3 regions of the Morganella sp. GD04133 genome follow, and region 2 is predicted to be linked to each of the others. Evidence: predicted binding sites of a transcription regulator. Region 2 holds the regulator's gene; each other region holds the start of a gene.
What was found. Region 2 encodes LexA, which represses DNA repair genes until DNA is damaged. Its sites were predicted from a motif close to TNCTGTATGTACATACAGNA; they were not measured.

Region 1: the regulator LexA is predicted to act here: its motif matches at 3,420-3,439, upstream of uvrA (excinuclease ABC subunit UvrA).
Region 3: the regulator LexA is predicted to act here: its motif matches at 1,765-1,784, upstream of N7387_RS02215 (DinI-like family protein).

What each region holds. Positions count from the first base shown of each region.
Region 1 covers NZ_JAODZS010000034.1:34,581-39,377, forward strand. The annotation lists gene N7387_RS16365 (hypothetical protein) at 1,245-1,712, shown strand; gene N7387_RS16370 (hypothetical protein) at 1,838-2,638, shown strand; gene N7387_RS16375 (single-stranded DNA-binding protein) at 2,707-3,228, opposite strand; gene uvrA (excinuclease ABC subunit UvrA) at 3,505-4,797, shown strand, end outside.
Region 2 covers NZ_JAODZS010000049.1:13,781-18,577, reverse strand. The annotation lists gene N7387_RS19120 (YbaK/EbsC family protein) at 1-168, opposite strand, end outside; gene zur (zinc uptake transcriptional repressor Zur) at 345-863, shown strand; gene lexA (transcriptional repressor LexA) at 942-1,556, opposite strand; gene N7387_RS19105 (diacylglycerol kinase) at 1,674-2,045, opposite strand; gene plsB (glycerol-3-phosphate 1-O-acyltransferase PlsB) at 2,183-4,657, shown strand; gene ubiA (4-hydroxybenzoate octaprenyltransferase) at 4,731-4,797, opposite strand, start outside.
Region 3 covers NZ_JAODZS010000003.1:128,013-132,809, forward strand. The annotation lists gene N7387_RS02205 (hypothetical protein) at 101-511, opposite strand; gene N7387_RS02210 (hypothetical protein) at 523-948, opposite strand; gene N7387_RS02215 (DinI-like family protein) at 1,463-1,747, opposite strand; gene N7387_RS02220 (neutral zinc metallopeptidase) at 2,126-3,013, shown strand; gene N7387_RS02225 (DUF441 domain-containing protein) at 3,117-3,569, shown strand; gene N7387_RS02230 (GNAT family N-acetyltransferase) at 3,579-4,797, shown strand, end outside.

The DNA of each region.
Region 1 (4,797 bases), on a different contig from region 2:
TCCTGTTGCTGATCCCAGCCCGTTACGGCGCGCTGCCGACGACCACCACCACTACCACACGCACGACGACAACCGCGTCTGATAGCGCGGTTGTTAGTAGTACGTTTTGCGGACGGGTGAATGGTTTCACGGGATATCTCTCAACAGTAAATTGTGTATGAATAAATTCGGTTCGTACTTTAAAAAAACATAAGAATGAAATCTGTACAAGCCTTTTTTCATTTATTTTTTATTCAGCCGCTGAATTGTGATCACCATCACTGATAAATGACTGACATAAAAATCAAAAATGCATAGTTAATTGATTTTTAATAAAAAATTAAATTCCCCTGTTAATAGCCTCAGCGGGAAATAGTATTATTACACTGGAAAAACAGCGATAAAAAAGGTCACAGGAACGATTATCCGGAACTATACAAACCAATATCAGGAAACAGCAGAGGAATATATTGCAGCAAAATAACTTGTCAGCATCTGTTCACATTATCGCTGTCAGTCACTAAAAACAGCTTCTTTATCAGTTTTATTGTTCAGTATGATAAAAAACAGGTCTTACTCATCCGGTAACATTCGTGACAGGATACATTTTATGTGATTTTTTTGTTGCAAAAACACAGATAAAATTACATTAAAATTACAACTACAGCTGAAATGGGTACATTTATGTGATTTTAATCACATATAATGACTATTATGATTGTCACGTTTCAGGTTTACCGATAAAACGTAATCCGACACATGCTCTTTAAGCCTCTTATCGCATTTTAATAAAAAATTGAGTATATCGTTTATTGATACCCAATGATTTTATTGGGTTTTTTCTTTTAAAAAGATAAACACACATCCGATTACGACAGCTATTTATACTAAAAATATCCGTTATGATGAAAAATCAGACAAACAGGATAAAAACAGGACTTATAACAACATAAGCTTCACTGCCTGTTAACCCCGGGCAATCTCATGTGTTCATCCAACGGCATGAGACATCACCCCTTACTGTCATCAGACGTAAGGGGTATTTTTTTGCCACTGACTATGCAGAATTACGCAGAAAAATAATTTTTTTCTTATTTATTCTGAGCTGATGACCCCTTATTTTCATCTGTGATATTTCAGAAAAGTACATTTCATGTTTCATATGCAGACGATATGCATGAAAAAATAAGATTAAGATTAATCATTATTTCGCTTTACGGATAAAAAAATACATTTAGCACTCAGTTAAAAACAAGGAGTGTTACATGTTAAAAGTTTATATCTGGCTACCGGAAGGAAAATATATCGGACATGCATCTCTTTCATTTCAGGGAAACTACGTCAGTTTCTGGCCAAAAGACAGTGCAGGAAAAAAAGATCTGAAAATTAAATCTAATAGTCACCCCGGTGCTTTTATGGGCGCGTTAAAGGAAGACATTGAAAATGAAGGCAACAGACAACCTCTGGTTGTCACTATTAATGAAATCAATGAAGAAAAACTTGCATTTCATATCGCAGAACTAATGAGTAACACACCGAGATATCAGCTGGCCCGCAATAACTGCTCTCATATTGTTGCTGAATGCCTGGCTGTTGCCTGTGATAAAAAACCCGGCTTTACACCATCAGCCAGTAATTATTCCAAATATTTAGGTTCAACTCTGGGTAGAGGGATCTGGACACCTCATGATATCTTACGGTATGCACAGGAACTCTCGGTAAATATAGTATGAATGTAATCTATAGTGAGAATTATAATTTTGACATCGGACTGTTGAGTTACTTTCATCCGTTTTACGGAATGAAATTCAAATCTATTTTTAATGATTTGAAAAATAACAGTAAAATCCGTTTTCACATGCCTGATTCCGCTATAGATGAGCAGATCATAGACGATTATCTTTCCGGGATAATGAAATACAGAGTCAAAAATAAGAAGGGCATCCTGAGAGCACTTGAGTTTCCCCGGCTCCCCTTCCTCAGCTATGCATATCTGGATAAGCATGTATTAACCCCTATGCGTTTTGGTATCGCCGGCACACTGCTGGGAGCACAAAAAGCCATACAGGAAAATACTATTTTCTGGAATCTTGCCGGTGGCTATCATCACGCATCTCACCAGAATATGGAGGGATTCTGTATCTATAATGACATCACGATTTGCTATCAGGAATTACGCCGGAGAAATATCCTGTCCGCAGATGACAGAATATTAATTATTGATACCGATGCACATCACGGCAATGGTAATGCTGTCGATTTTATGGATAACCGCCAGGTAACGATCCTTGATATTTATAATCAGGATATTTATCCGCAATCACAATATACCCGCGAACGTGTTGATATCCCTGTTCCGCTTCCGGAGAAAACCACCGGAATTCATTACCTGAACCAATACCGTGATGCCTTAAATAAGATAAACGGTAGCTATAAAATAGCATTTGTCATTACCGGCACAGATCCGCTTGAAGCAGATAAACTCGGCGGCCTTTCACTGACAATCGGTGATATTGCACAAAGAGATAAAACAACCTGGCAGTTCCTGTCAGAGAAACAGATCCCCGCTGTTTTTCTTGGCGGAGGTGGTTACTCAAAACTCAGCGCAACCTGTGTCACCCGCGCCATTAACGGTATTATCACCGACGCCGCGGACTGATTTCAGATCGCACATATAAAAAATCCCGCCAACGCGGGATTTTTTATATGAAATAACAGATATTCAGATCAGAACGGAATATCGTCATCAAAATCCATTGGCGGTTCATTGCTTTGCGGCGCTGCTGCTGCCGGTTGTTGTGCCGGGCGCGTATTGCCGCCGCCGCTGAACTGCTGGCCTTGTTGTGGCTGCTGTGGCTGACCCCAGCCGCCGCCCTGGGACATATTGTCGCCACCGCCGCTGCGGCCGCCCAGCATCTGCATGCTGCCGCCGATATTCACCACGACTTCTGTGGTGTAACGCTCCTGGCCACTCTGATCCTGCCATTTACGGGTCTGGAGTGAACCTTCGATATAAACCTGTGAGCCTTTTTTCAGATATTCACCGGCAATTTCTGCCAGTTTGCCGAAGATTACCACACGGTGCCATTCGGTCTTCTCTTTCATTTCGCCGGTTTGTTTATCACGCCATGATTCTGATGTCGCCAGTGTGATGTTGGTAACCGCACCGCCGTTAGGCATGTAACGCACTTCCGGATCCTGACCCAGGTTCCCGATAAGAATGACTTTGTTGACGCCTCTGCTGGCCATGAAATGCTCCCGATGAAATTGTTTAAAACATATAAGGATCTAGTCTAACACGTCTGGGTGACTTTTTTGAATCGGTAATCTTTTGCCGCGATCGGCTTTTCATATTTGCGTGTCTTCTCTAAAATCTGCTGCGCAAAATGCCATCAGCTGTCAGGCAAATGCTGCTGAGATTATACACAGATTTCTTCTGGTACTGGATATCCATTCAGTAAGTTATGTGCAATAATATCAGGCTGAATAAATTGTTCGCTATCTGAAACTCCCGGGAAGTGGTACATGGATAATATCGATATACGGGGCGCCCGCACCCACAATCTGAAGAATATCAACCTCATTATTCCGCGTGATAAACTGATTGTTATCACGGGGTTATCCGGCTCCGGGAAGTCGTCCCTTGCCTTTGATACCTTGTATGCCGAGGGGCAGCGCCGCTATGTGGAATCCCTGTCCGCGTATGCGCGTCAGTTCCTGTCGCTGATGGAAAAACCGGATGTGGATCATATTGAAGGGCTTTCCCCGGCGATTTCCATCGAGCAGAAATCCACTTCCCATAACCCGCGTTCCACCGTGGGGACCATCACTGAAATTCATGACTATCTGCGCCTGCTGTTTGCCCGCGTGGGTGAGCCGCGCTGTCCGGATCACGATATTCCGCTGGCAGCACAGACGGTGAGTCAGATGGTGGACAATGTGCTGACCCTGCCGGAAGGCAAACGCCTGATGCTGCTGGCACCGGTGGTCAAAGAACGCAAAGGCGAACACACCAAACTGCTCGATAGCCTGGCGGCGCAGGGCTATATCCGTGCACGGATCGACGGGGAAATCTGTGATCTCTCTGATCCGCCGAAACTGGAATTACAGATCAAACACACCATCGAAGTGGTGGTTGACCGTTTCAAAGTCCGGGATGATCTGACACAGCGCCTGGCGGAATCCTTTGAAACGGCACTGACACTGTCCGGCGGTACCGCTATTATCGCCGATATGGAAGATAACAGCGCCGAAGAGCTGGTATTTTCAGCAAACTTTGCCTGCCCGGTCTGCGGATACAGCATGAGTGAGCTGGAGCCGCGCCTGTTCTCCTTCAACAACCCGGCGGGTGCCTGCCCGACCTGTGACGGCCTGGGCGTTCAGCAGTTTTTCGATCCGGATCGCGTGGTGCAGAACCCGAATCTGTCACTCGGCGGCGGGGCTATCCGCGGCTGGGATCGCCGTAATTTCTATTATTATCAGATGCTGATGTCTCTGGCGGATCATTATAAGTTTGATATTGAATCCCCGTATTCAGAGTTACCGGCCAAAATTCAGAAGGTGATCCTCAACGGTTCAGGCCGTGAATCCATTGAGTTTAAATATTCCAATGACCGGGGTGATGTGACAGTCCGTCATCATCCGTTCGAAGGTGTGCTGCACAACATGGAACGCCGTTATAAAGAGACGGAATCCATGGCGGTACGCGAAGAACTGGCCAAATATATCAGTAACCGCCCGTGTATTTCCTGCGGCGGTACCCGTCTGAAAAAAGAAGCCCGCTTTGTGTTTGTCGATAACACCACACTGCCGCAGATC
Region 2 (4,797 bases):
TGCACTGTCATCTGTCAGCTTAAAGGAAAGTGTTTTGCAGATTTGGCCGGGGCGGACGCCATGAACATCTGCGGCCTGGCTGACCGTGGCGGTCGGCTGTGTGGTTTCAATAATCGTGACATCCGGGGCATGCGTGCCGAACCAGGCACGAACCGTTTCGATACTCATTCAGGACTCCATTTTATTATCATGTGCTTTTTATGTGTTTGCCCTGACAGCTCACCATAATTTGCCCTGAATTGGCAGCCCTTTTTTGACAAAATAGCACGGATACCGGTTATTCTGCCGGAATTCATGCTAGAGTGAGCTGTTCATATATTTATTGATTAACGGAAGGTGATGTCATGCAACCTGTTGATATTCAGACTTTATTAAAAAAAGCAGAAGCACTGTGTCTGTCCCGCAGTGTACGCATGACGTCTCAGCGAAAATCGATACTGCAACTGATCGCCGATCAGCCCGGTGCCATCAGTGCCTATGAGCTGCTGGATCTGCTTCGTGAAACCGAGCCGCAGGCAAAACCGCCGACCATCTACCGCGGCCTGGAATTCCTGCTGGAGCAAGGATTTATCCACAAAATTGAATCCACCAACAGCTTTGTGATGTGCCCGCATTTTGATAAACCCAGCCATACGTCGGTGCTGTTTATCTGCGATCGCTGCAACAGTGTGACAGAGCGGGATGGTGAGGCAATTGATTCACAAATCAGTCAGCTGGCGGATGCCGCGCAGTTTCATATCCGCCACAGTGTGATTGAGGCACACGGATACTGCCGCCCTTGTTATGATATTGAATCCTGTACCCGCAGAGATAAATGCCGGCATGACCATGAGCATGATGAGCCGCGTAAACGCGGGCGCTGAAAAACAAAAACCACAGTGTCCGTCTCCGGTGTACTGTGGTTTTTAAGCGGATACCCTTTCAGGCGGCTGTCCGGGAAATCAGTGCCAGTCGTTGTTACGGATCACACCCACTGCCAGACCTTCGACAGTAAAGTTCTGTTCCCGTAAATCCACCACGATCGGGCTGAATTCTTCGTTTTCAGCGTGCAGCTCAATCTTGCTGCCCACTTTCTTAAACCGTTTGACCGTCACTTCATCTTCGATACGGGCAACCACTACCTGGCCGTTATGCACGTCCTGGGTTTTATGCACCGCAAGTAAATCACCGTCCATAATGCCGATATCTTTCATTGACATACCGTTTACCCGCAGCAGGAAATCTGCACTCGGTTTAAACAGCATCGGGTCAATCTGATAACGGCTTTCGATATGTTCCTGCGCTAATAAAGGCTCACCCGCCGCCACACGGCCGATTAATGGTAAACCTTCATCCTCTTCTTCTTCCAGAAGCAGACGGATCCCCCGGGACGCCCCGGAGACAATCTCAATGACGCCTTTACGCGCCAGGGCTTTCAGGTGCTCTTCCGCCGCATTCGGAGAGCGAAAACCCAGGCGTGCCGCAATTTCTGCACGCGTCGGTGGCATGCCCGTCTGCGAAATATGGTCACGAACAAGGTCATAGACCTGTTGCTGCCGTGCCGTCAGTGCTTTCATTTCGCCCCCTGTTTGTTTATACAGTCAGACTGTGAGTATATACAGGTATTCCGGGATTGGGAACCATAACATGAGGAAAATACGTGTTGCGCCGCAGGTTTCACAAAAAAGCAGCTGTTAAAGACGCTGGAACCAGCTGATAAACAGCATAATCCAGACAAACAGCCCCAGTAATGTGGCGATAAACACGGCAGCGGACCCCATATCTTTAGCGCGGCCGGACAGCTCGTGGTACTCCGTGCCGATACGATCAACCACCGCCTCAATCGCACTGTTGATAAGCTCAATCACCACCACCAGCACCACCGAACCAATCAGCAGCACCCGCTCAACAGCGGTAAATGAGAAAACAAAGGCGATAATAATGGCCGGGATCAGCGTCAGCAATTCCTGACGGATAGCGGCTTCATTTTTCCATGCCGCAATAAGTCCTTTTTTTGAATAGCCTGCCGCTTTAATTAATCGTTTAAATCCGGTATTTTTCTTCATTTCTGTCACTGTTAGTAATGTGATTACCTGACTGAGCGTTGCCGTTTTCCGCGATTTTATTGCTGCCGCAACACAGATCTGGCTCCGCCTTTCTGGTATGCTGAACGCGAATTGTCAACAAGAGGCTTCATACATTTATGTCACTTTGGCGTAAAATATACTATAACGTATTGAATTTACCTTTAAAACTATTGGTAAAAAGCAAGCCGATCCCGACGGATCCGGTCAGTGAGCTGGGGCTGGATACACAACGTCCGACACTCTATGTTCTTCCTTATCACTCTAAGGCGGACCTGCTGACACTGCGTCGTCAGTGTCTTGCACAGGGCATGCCGGATCCGCTGGAAGATAATGTTATCGGTAATACCACATTACCGGGCTATGTCTTTATTGATGACGGCCCGCGTGTATTCCGTTATTACTCCCTGAATCCGCGTAAAGATTCCGTCCATATTTTCCACGCCTATCTGGATCTGCACCGTAATAATCCGGCACTGGATATTCAGATGCTGCCGGTCTCTGTGATGTTTGGTCGTTCACCGGGCCGCGAAGGGCACCACGGTGTGCCGCATCTGCGTCTGTTAAACGGGATCCAGAAATTTTTCGCCGTACTCTGGCTGGGACGCGACAGTTTTGTCCGCTTCTCACAGCCGGTGTCGATGGGCGCAATGGCTTCTGAACACGGCACCGACACTATTATCGCCAATAAACTGGCCCGTGTCGCCCGTATTCACTTCTCCCGTCAGCGTCTGGCCGCTATCGGTCCGAAGCTGCCGGTGCGTCAGGAGCTGTTCAATAAGCTGCTGAAGTCCAAAGCGATTGAAAAAGCCGTTGAGGATGAAGCGAAGGCCAAAAAAATCACCATTGAAAAAGCGCGGCAAAATGCGGTTTCCATGATGAACGAAGTGGCTGCTAACTTCACCTATGACGCCCTGCGCGTGGCTGATCGTGTCCTCGGCTGGACGTGGAACCGCCTGTATCAGGGGCTGAATGTCCATAATGCGGAACGGGTGCGCCAGCTGGCACAGGACGGTCACGAGATAGTGTATGTTCCCTGCCACCGCAGCCACATGGATTATCTGCTGCTCTCCTATGTGCTCTATCATCAGGGGCTGGTGCCGCCGCATATCGCGGCCGGGATTAACCTCAACTTCTGGCCGGCGGGGCCGATTTTCCGCCGCCTCGGTGCGTTCTTTATCCGCCGCAGCTTCAAGGGCAATAAACTCTACTCCACGGTTTTCCGTGAATATCTGAGTGAACTGTTCTCCCGCGGTTATTCCATCGAATACTTTGTCGAGGGCGGTCGTTCCCGTACCGGGCGTCTGCTGGAGCCGAAAACCGGCACACTGTCGATGACGCTTCAGGCCATGCTGCGCGGAGACTCACGGCCTATCACCCTGGTGCCAGTCTATATCGGGTATGAGCATGTGATGGAAGTAGGCACATACGCCAAAGAACTGCGCGGTGCCACCAAACAGAAAGAAGGTTTTATCCAGATGGTGCGCGGCCTGCGCAAACTGCGTAACCTCGGTCAGGGCTATGTGAACTTCGGACAGCCGATCCCGTTGTCACAATACCTGACAAAACAGGTGCCGGAATGGCGTGACGCAATCGACCCGGTCGAGCCGCAGCGTCCGTCCTGGCTGACACCGACCGCCACCTCTCTGGCTGATAACATCATGGTGAGCATCAATAATGCTGCTGCCGCCAACGCTATCAACCTGTGTACCACGGCTCTGCTGGCTTCCCGCCAGCGCGCGCTGACCCGCGAACAGCTGATCGAACAGCTCGACTGCTATCTCCAGCTGCTGCGCAATGTGCCGTACTCTCCGGACAGCACCACCCCGGCGAAAAGTGCGGAAGAACTGCTGGAACATGCTCTGCAGATGAATAAGTTCGAGGTTGAAAAAGACAGCCTCGGGGATATCATCATTCTGCCGCGTGAGAATGCGGTACTGATGACCTACTACCGGAATAACATTCTGCATATGCTGGTACTGCCGTCTCTGGTGACCAGTATCCTGATCCATCACCGCCGTGTCAGTACCGATACGCTGCGTGAACATGTCGGGATGATCTATCCGCTGCTGAAAGCCGAGCTGTTTATGCGTTACAGTCAGGAAGAGCTGCCGGCGATCCTCGATACCATCATTGATGAACTGTGCCGCCAGCAATTAATCTGCCGCCGTGATGATAATATGCTGGTGATTAACCCGGCCCGTATCCGTCCGTTACAACTGCTGGCTGCCGGGATCCGCGAGACATTACAGCGTTATGCGATCACCCTGTCGCTGCTGAATGCCACCCCGGAAATCAGCCGTTCCGCACTGGAAAAAGAGAGCCGGATGCTGGCACAGCGTCTGTCGGTTCTGCACGGCATCAACGCACCGGAATTCTTCGACAAAGCCGTGTTTGCCACGCTGGTCGGCACGCTGCGTGAAGAAGGCTATATCAATGACAATGATGATGTGATTGAGGCTAATGCCGGTGAGTTCTACAACGTGCTGGCAGAACTGATGTCCCCGGAAATCCGCCTGACTATCGAAAGTGTCAGCCTGGAGCCGGAAGAATCCATACCGGCGGAAAGTGATGACAGTAATCCGGCTGACTGACAGCGGTCAGTACTGAGGACAAAAAAAGGAGACCGGGTGACCGGTCTCCTTTTTTATTGCCGGTTATCCGGATTTACAGATAACTGACCAGCATGCCGAGAAACAGAATAAACCCGACATAGTTATTATTCATAAAGGCC
Region 3 (4,797 bases), on a different contig from region 2:
AGTTCTATTGAGAGACTCTGCATTAGTACTATCTAACTAATAACTAGAATTTAAAGGATGTTAGCTGGTTATATTCTAGATGTGATATATTAATTTAAAATCAATTCAATCCAACTGAGCATGAGGATGAATCAGAAAAATAAAAATAAGCGTTTCCACCTGATTTTCCCATTATAATCACAATCAGAACATTTCCGTCATCAGAATCCTTAACACTACAATAGAAATTTGATTTGGTTTCGAATATGCCCTCTTCTGTTTCTACTTTAATATGCCAGTAGTCAAAAGGAGAGCCGGATCCAGTAATGTAATTAAATTCTTTTGCTTCGGTTACTTCAAGTGATTTACAGCCAGATAAGGTGTATTCTTCTGGGAGGTAATTATTTCTTGAGTGAGTTAAATAAATTTTCTCTAGAGTATCATGTGATTGGTTACAGATAATGAATGTACCATGTTTTTCAGTCTTGGCGCGTTCTTGCAAATCTAAAGTATCATTTTGATCATTGTTCATTGTAAGTTCCTTTAATTTGTTTTTTGGTTTAATTTAAGTGAGCATGTTCCTGAGTCTGTAAATAAAAAATAGACAGTATTGTATTGATCTATATATAATATCAAAAATCTATCATCCCATGATCTAAAATCACACTTAATTTTTCCAAAATACTTAACGTTGTTTCTTTCTATTGTAATTTCCCAATAATTTGATGGGGAGCCAAGCCCTATTTCATATTTAACATCGTGGGTATCAGTTCCAGTCATTTTTTGTAAATTATAAAATGTTTTACTATTATCTTTGAATCCTTTAACTTTAAAGTCAACTCGTACAGATGATAATTTTGTTGATGAAAAGTTAATAACAGTATATGTACCTCCCCGAGTACTATTTCTATTTGTGATTTCATCGTCACTTAATTTATTGCATGTTACGCAATTTTCTTTTCCATCCATAACAACCACCTCATTTATTTATTGATAATCAATTTATTCCAACATAAGACAATAATTTCAAATCGATACAGATGAACCTACATGATACCTCCTATCTTTTAGTTGTCGTTCACATTGTTGTATGAAATATATGTCATATGATATTAAGTGTCACCATATGCAATATATAAAAGATAATTATCCTTAATAATTGGTATTTTATTTTTTTAACTAATTTTGGTCACTCACTGATTGTTAATGATATGTCAATATTATTGAGCTAAGTATTATTTCAAATGGGATGGTTGAGGTTGTTATTATAAATAATATATATCTTATATTAATAGCTGTTTATTGTAAGAACCTCAATATAATGCTCCATTCACCTTTAGAGAACTGATAAGGTGACGGTGCAGTGATAAAGCGAAATACGGATGCCATCACCAGCCTATACAACAAATATCAGCCCATTGCCTGTGGGGGTGGGGGAAGGAATTAAGTACAGATAAAGCCGCGCCGGTGGAGCGGATATCGCTTACTTATCAAAATATTCTACATCATCAGAAACATCTGCCATTTCCGGTACCCAGCTGCCGTCCTCGAAAATCTCCTGCAGTATCTCTTTTATTTTTTTATTGTCCTTATCATTTTTCCCGCCGGTTACTGACATCGACGCATTGGTTCCCCACGCAATACGAACGTTCATATCCTGATACTGAGCACGAAACTTTCGGTCAATTTCTTTTTCTAACACCTCAAATGTACCAGGTGGTATCATCTCTTTTTGGTTGCTGCTAAAAATAACATCAATACGGAGCATGTGATCACCTCTTAATTTACTGTTTGGATATACAGTGAAATTTAGGCGTGTAGTTGATGAATGTCAAAAGTAGCCATCGGTAATCATCAGATATGTGGGCGCATACAGTAGGTTATGGTGTGTGATTTTTTTGTACATGTGCGCGCTCATAAATCTTATTTTTAACCGGTAATTTAATTTAATATATTGATATTAAAATAAATTTATTTTATGTGGATCATTCCTCTCCTGAATGCATTGCCGGTGATAACAGAACCCGCTTATCACCGGCATTAAGCTGATTTATCACTCCCCTGAAAGAAAGAAGCATTTTTCCTCACTTCATTTTCTCTGTACTATGTAGTTATCCGACTATTATCCGATAAGCAGAGAATCATCATGCGTTGGCAAGGGCGTCGCCAGAGCGACAATATTGAAGACCGCCGCAGTGCGGGGGGCAGAATTCCGGGCGGATCCGCAGGCGGGCCGCGTATTCCGCTGCCGCGCGGCAAAGCCGGACTGGTTGTGATTGTTATTGTGGTTGTGGCCGGTTTTTACGGTATTGACCTGACCGGCCTGGTGACCGGTGACCCAGTTAATATCGGGCAGACCACCTCACAGCAGCGTCCGGTACAGAGCAGTGCGCAGGAGCAGAAACAGGCGGAATTTACCGGCGTGATGCTGGCGGAAACCGAAGCGGTCTGGGGACAAAAATTCGCACAGATGAACCGGCAGTACCGTGAGCCGAAACTGGTGCTGTACCGGGGCGCAACCCCGACCGGTTGTGGTGCGGGGCAGGCGGTGATGGGACCGTTTTATTGTCCGGCTGATCAGAAAGTCTATATCGACCTCTCTTTCTATGACGATATGCGCACCAAATTAGGGGCGGGCGGGGATTTCGCGCAGGGCTATGTGGTCGCTCATGAAGTGGGACACCATGTTCAGCACCTGCTCGGTATCGATCGTCAGGTACGTGAGCGCCAGCAGCGCAGCAGTCAGAAAGAGGCAAACCGCCTGTCAGTGAAAATGGAATTACAGGCTGACTGTTTTGCCGGGATCTGGGGCCATGAGATGGAAAAAGCCGGGATCCTCGAAAACGGTGATCTGGAAAATGCCCTGAATGCGGCACAGGCCATCGGGGATGATCGCCTGCAAAAACAGAGTCAGGGACGGGTTATCCCGGACAGTTTCACACACGGAACCTCCGCACAACGTTATGAGTGGTTCAAACGCGGTTTTGACAGTGGTGATATTGCGCAATGTGACACATTTTCCGCACTGAAATAAGCCTTTCTGCCGGTTTTCCCTGCAAAACCGGCAGAGTTTGATTATCATCGTATAACGGCATACTATTGGCGCCTTTCATTCCCCCCGACACGCAGGATCTGCTATGAGTAATATTGACCCGACCCTGATTATCCTCCTGGTCTTAGCCGGGCTCGGGCTTATCAGTAATAATATGACAGTAACCCTGGCCATTCTTTTTCTGCTGGCAGTGCGCATCACGCCGCTTAACGGCTATTTCCCGTTTGTGGAAAAATACGGCCTCAAGCTGGGGATCCTCATTCTGACCGTGGGCGTGATGGCACCGATTGCCAGCGGAAAAATCAGTGCCAATGATGTTTTAGGCTCCTTTCTGAACTGGAAATCATTGCTGGCGATAGCGATCGGCATTCTGGTGTCCTGGCTCGGCAGCCGCGGAGTCACCCTGATGAGTAACCAGCCGTCCACCGTTGCCGGGTTGCTGGTGGGGACGATTATCGGTGTCGCGCTGTTCAGAGGCGTGCCGGTCGGGCCGCTGATTGCGGCGGGGATCCTGTCACTGCTTGTCGGTAAGATGTAGCGGTTTTCTATGTTACCCGCACTGTTTCACGCCTGCACAGAACAGCTCCGCATACAGGGTATCCGCCGTCTGTGGGTACTGAGCGGCAGCGACAACTGGTGTGAATCGCGGCTGCGGGAAATCAGGGACGCGGCTCCCGGTGACTGGCCGGTGATTTCCGCTCAGCTGCCCGGCGGCATACCGGCGGAAAAAGCCCGTTTGTTGCTGGGGCAGGAATTCCGCCACGGCCTATTTGATGCCCGGCGCGGGCTTCACAGCGAAGCACTGGCTATGCTGACAGGTACATTACAGGCGGGCAGCTGGCTGATCCTGCTGCTGCCGCCGGAATCACAGTGGCAGACCCGGCCGGATGAGGACAGTCTGCGCTGGAATGACGGCGGGCAGATGATCCCCGCGCCGCACTTTATGCGTCATTTCGCCCGTACACTCAACAATCCTGCCCATCTTTGCCGGTATGAAGACCGGTCATTTGATATGACACTGCTGCCGCCGCAACCTGAGTGGCTGCCGCCGGACGGTACCCCGACAGCGGCACAGCAGCAGATACTGACGCAACTCCGCTGCGCGGAACGCGGCATATTCTGTCTGACCGCAGCCAGAGGACGGGGAAAATCTGCTGTAGCCGGTCTGTTCCTGGCAGAAGCGCCGGGCCGTCATTTATTGTGTGCCCCGGCGAAAGCCACTGTCACAGTGATACAGCGCTATCTTCATGATCCACAACAAACAGAATTTATCGCTCCGGATAATTTACTGACACTGGCAGAAACGGCGGATGTCAGCACATACGGCTGGCTGGTGATTGACGAAGCGGCAATGATCCCGCTGCCGCTGCTCAGCCGTTTTACGGCGGTGTTTCCCCGTGTGCTGCTGCTGACCACTGTTCAGGGCTATGAAGGCACCGGACGGGGATTTCTGCTGAAATTCTGCCATTCACTGCCGAAGTTTACCGCACTGACGCTGACGCAGCCGGTGCGCTGGGCAGAGCATGACCCGGCGGAAGCCTGGCTGGATGAGGCTCTGCTGCTTACCGAACCGGCAGAAAAAATCACACCGGCGGGTGAGTGTGAATATCAGTCCGTAACACAGCAGGGGTTATGTGATGACCCGGATTTACTGTCCGGGTTTTACGGCCTGCTGACGGCGGCACATTACCGGACGTCCCCGCTGGATTTACGGCGTCTGGCGGATGCGCCGGGACAGCATTTCGCGCTGTTCCGCCACCGGCAGC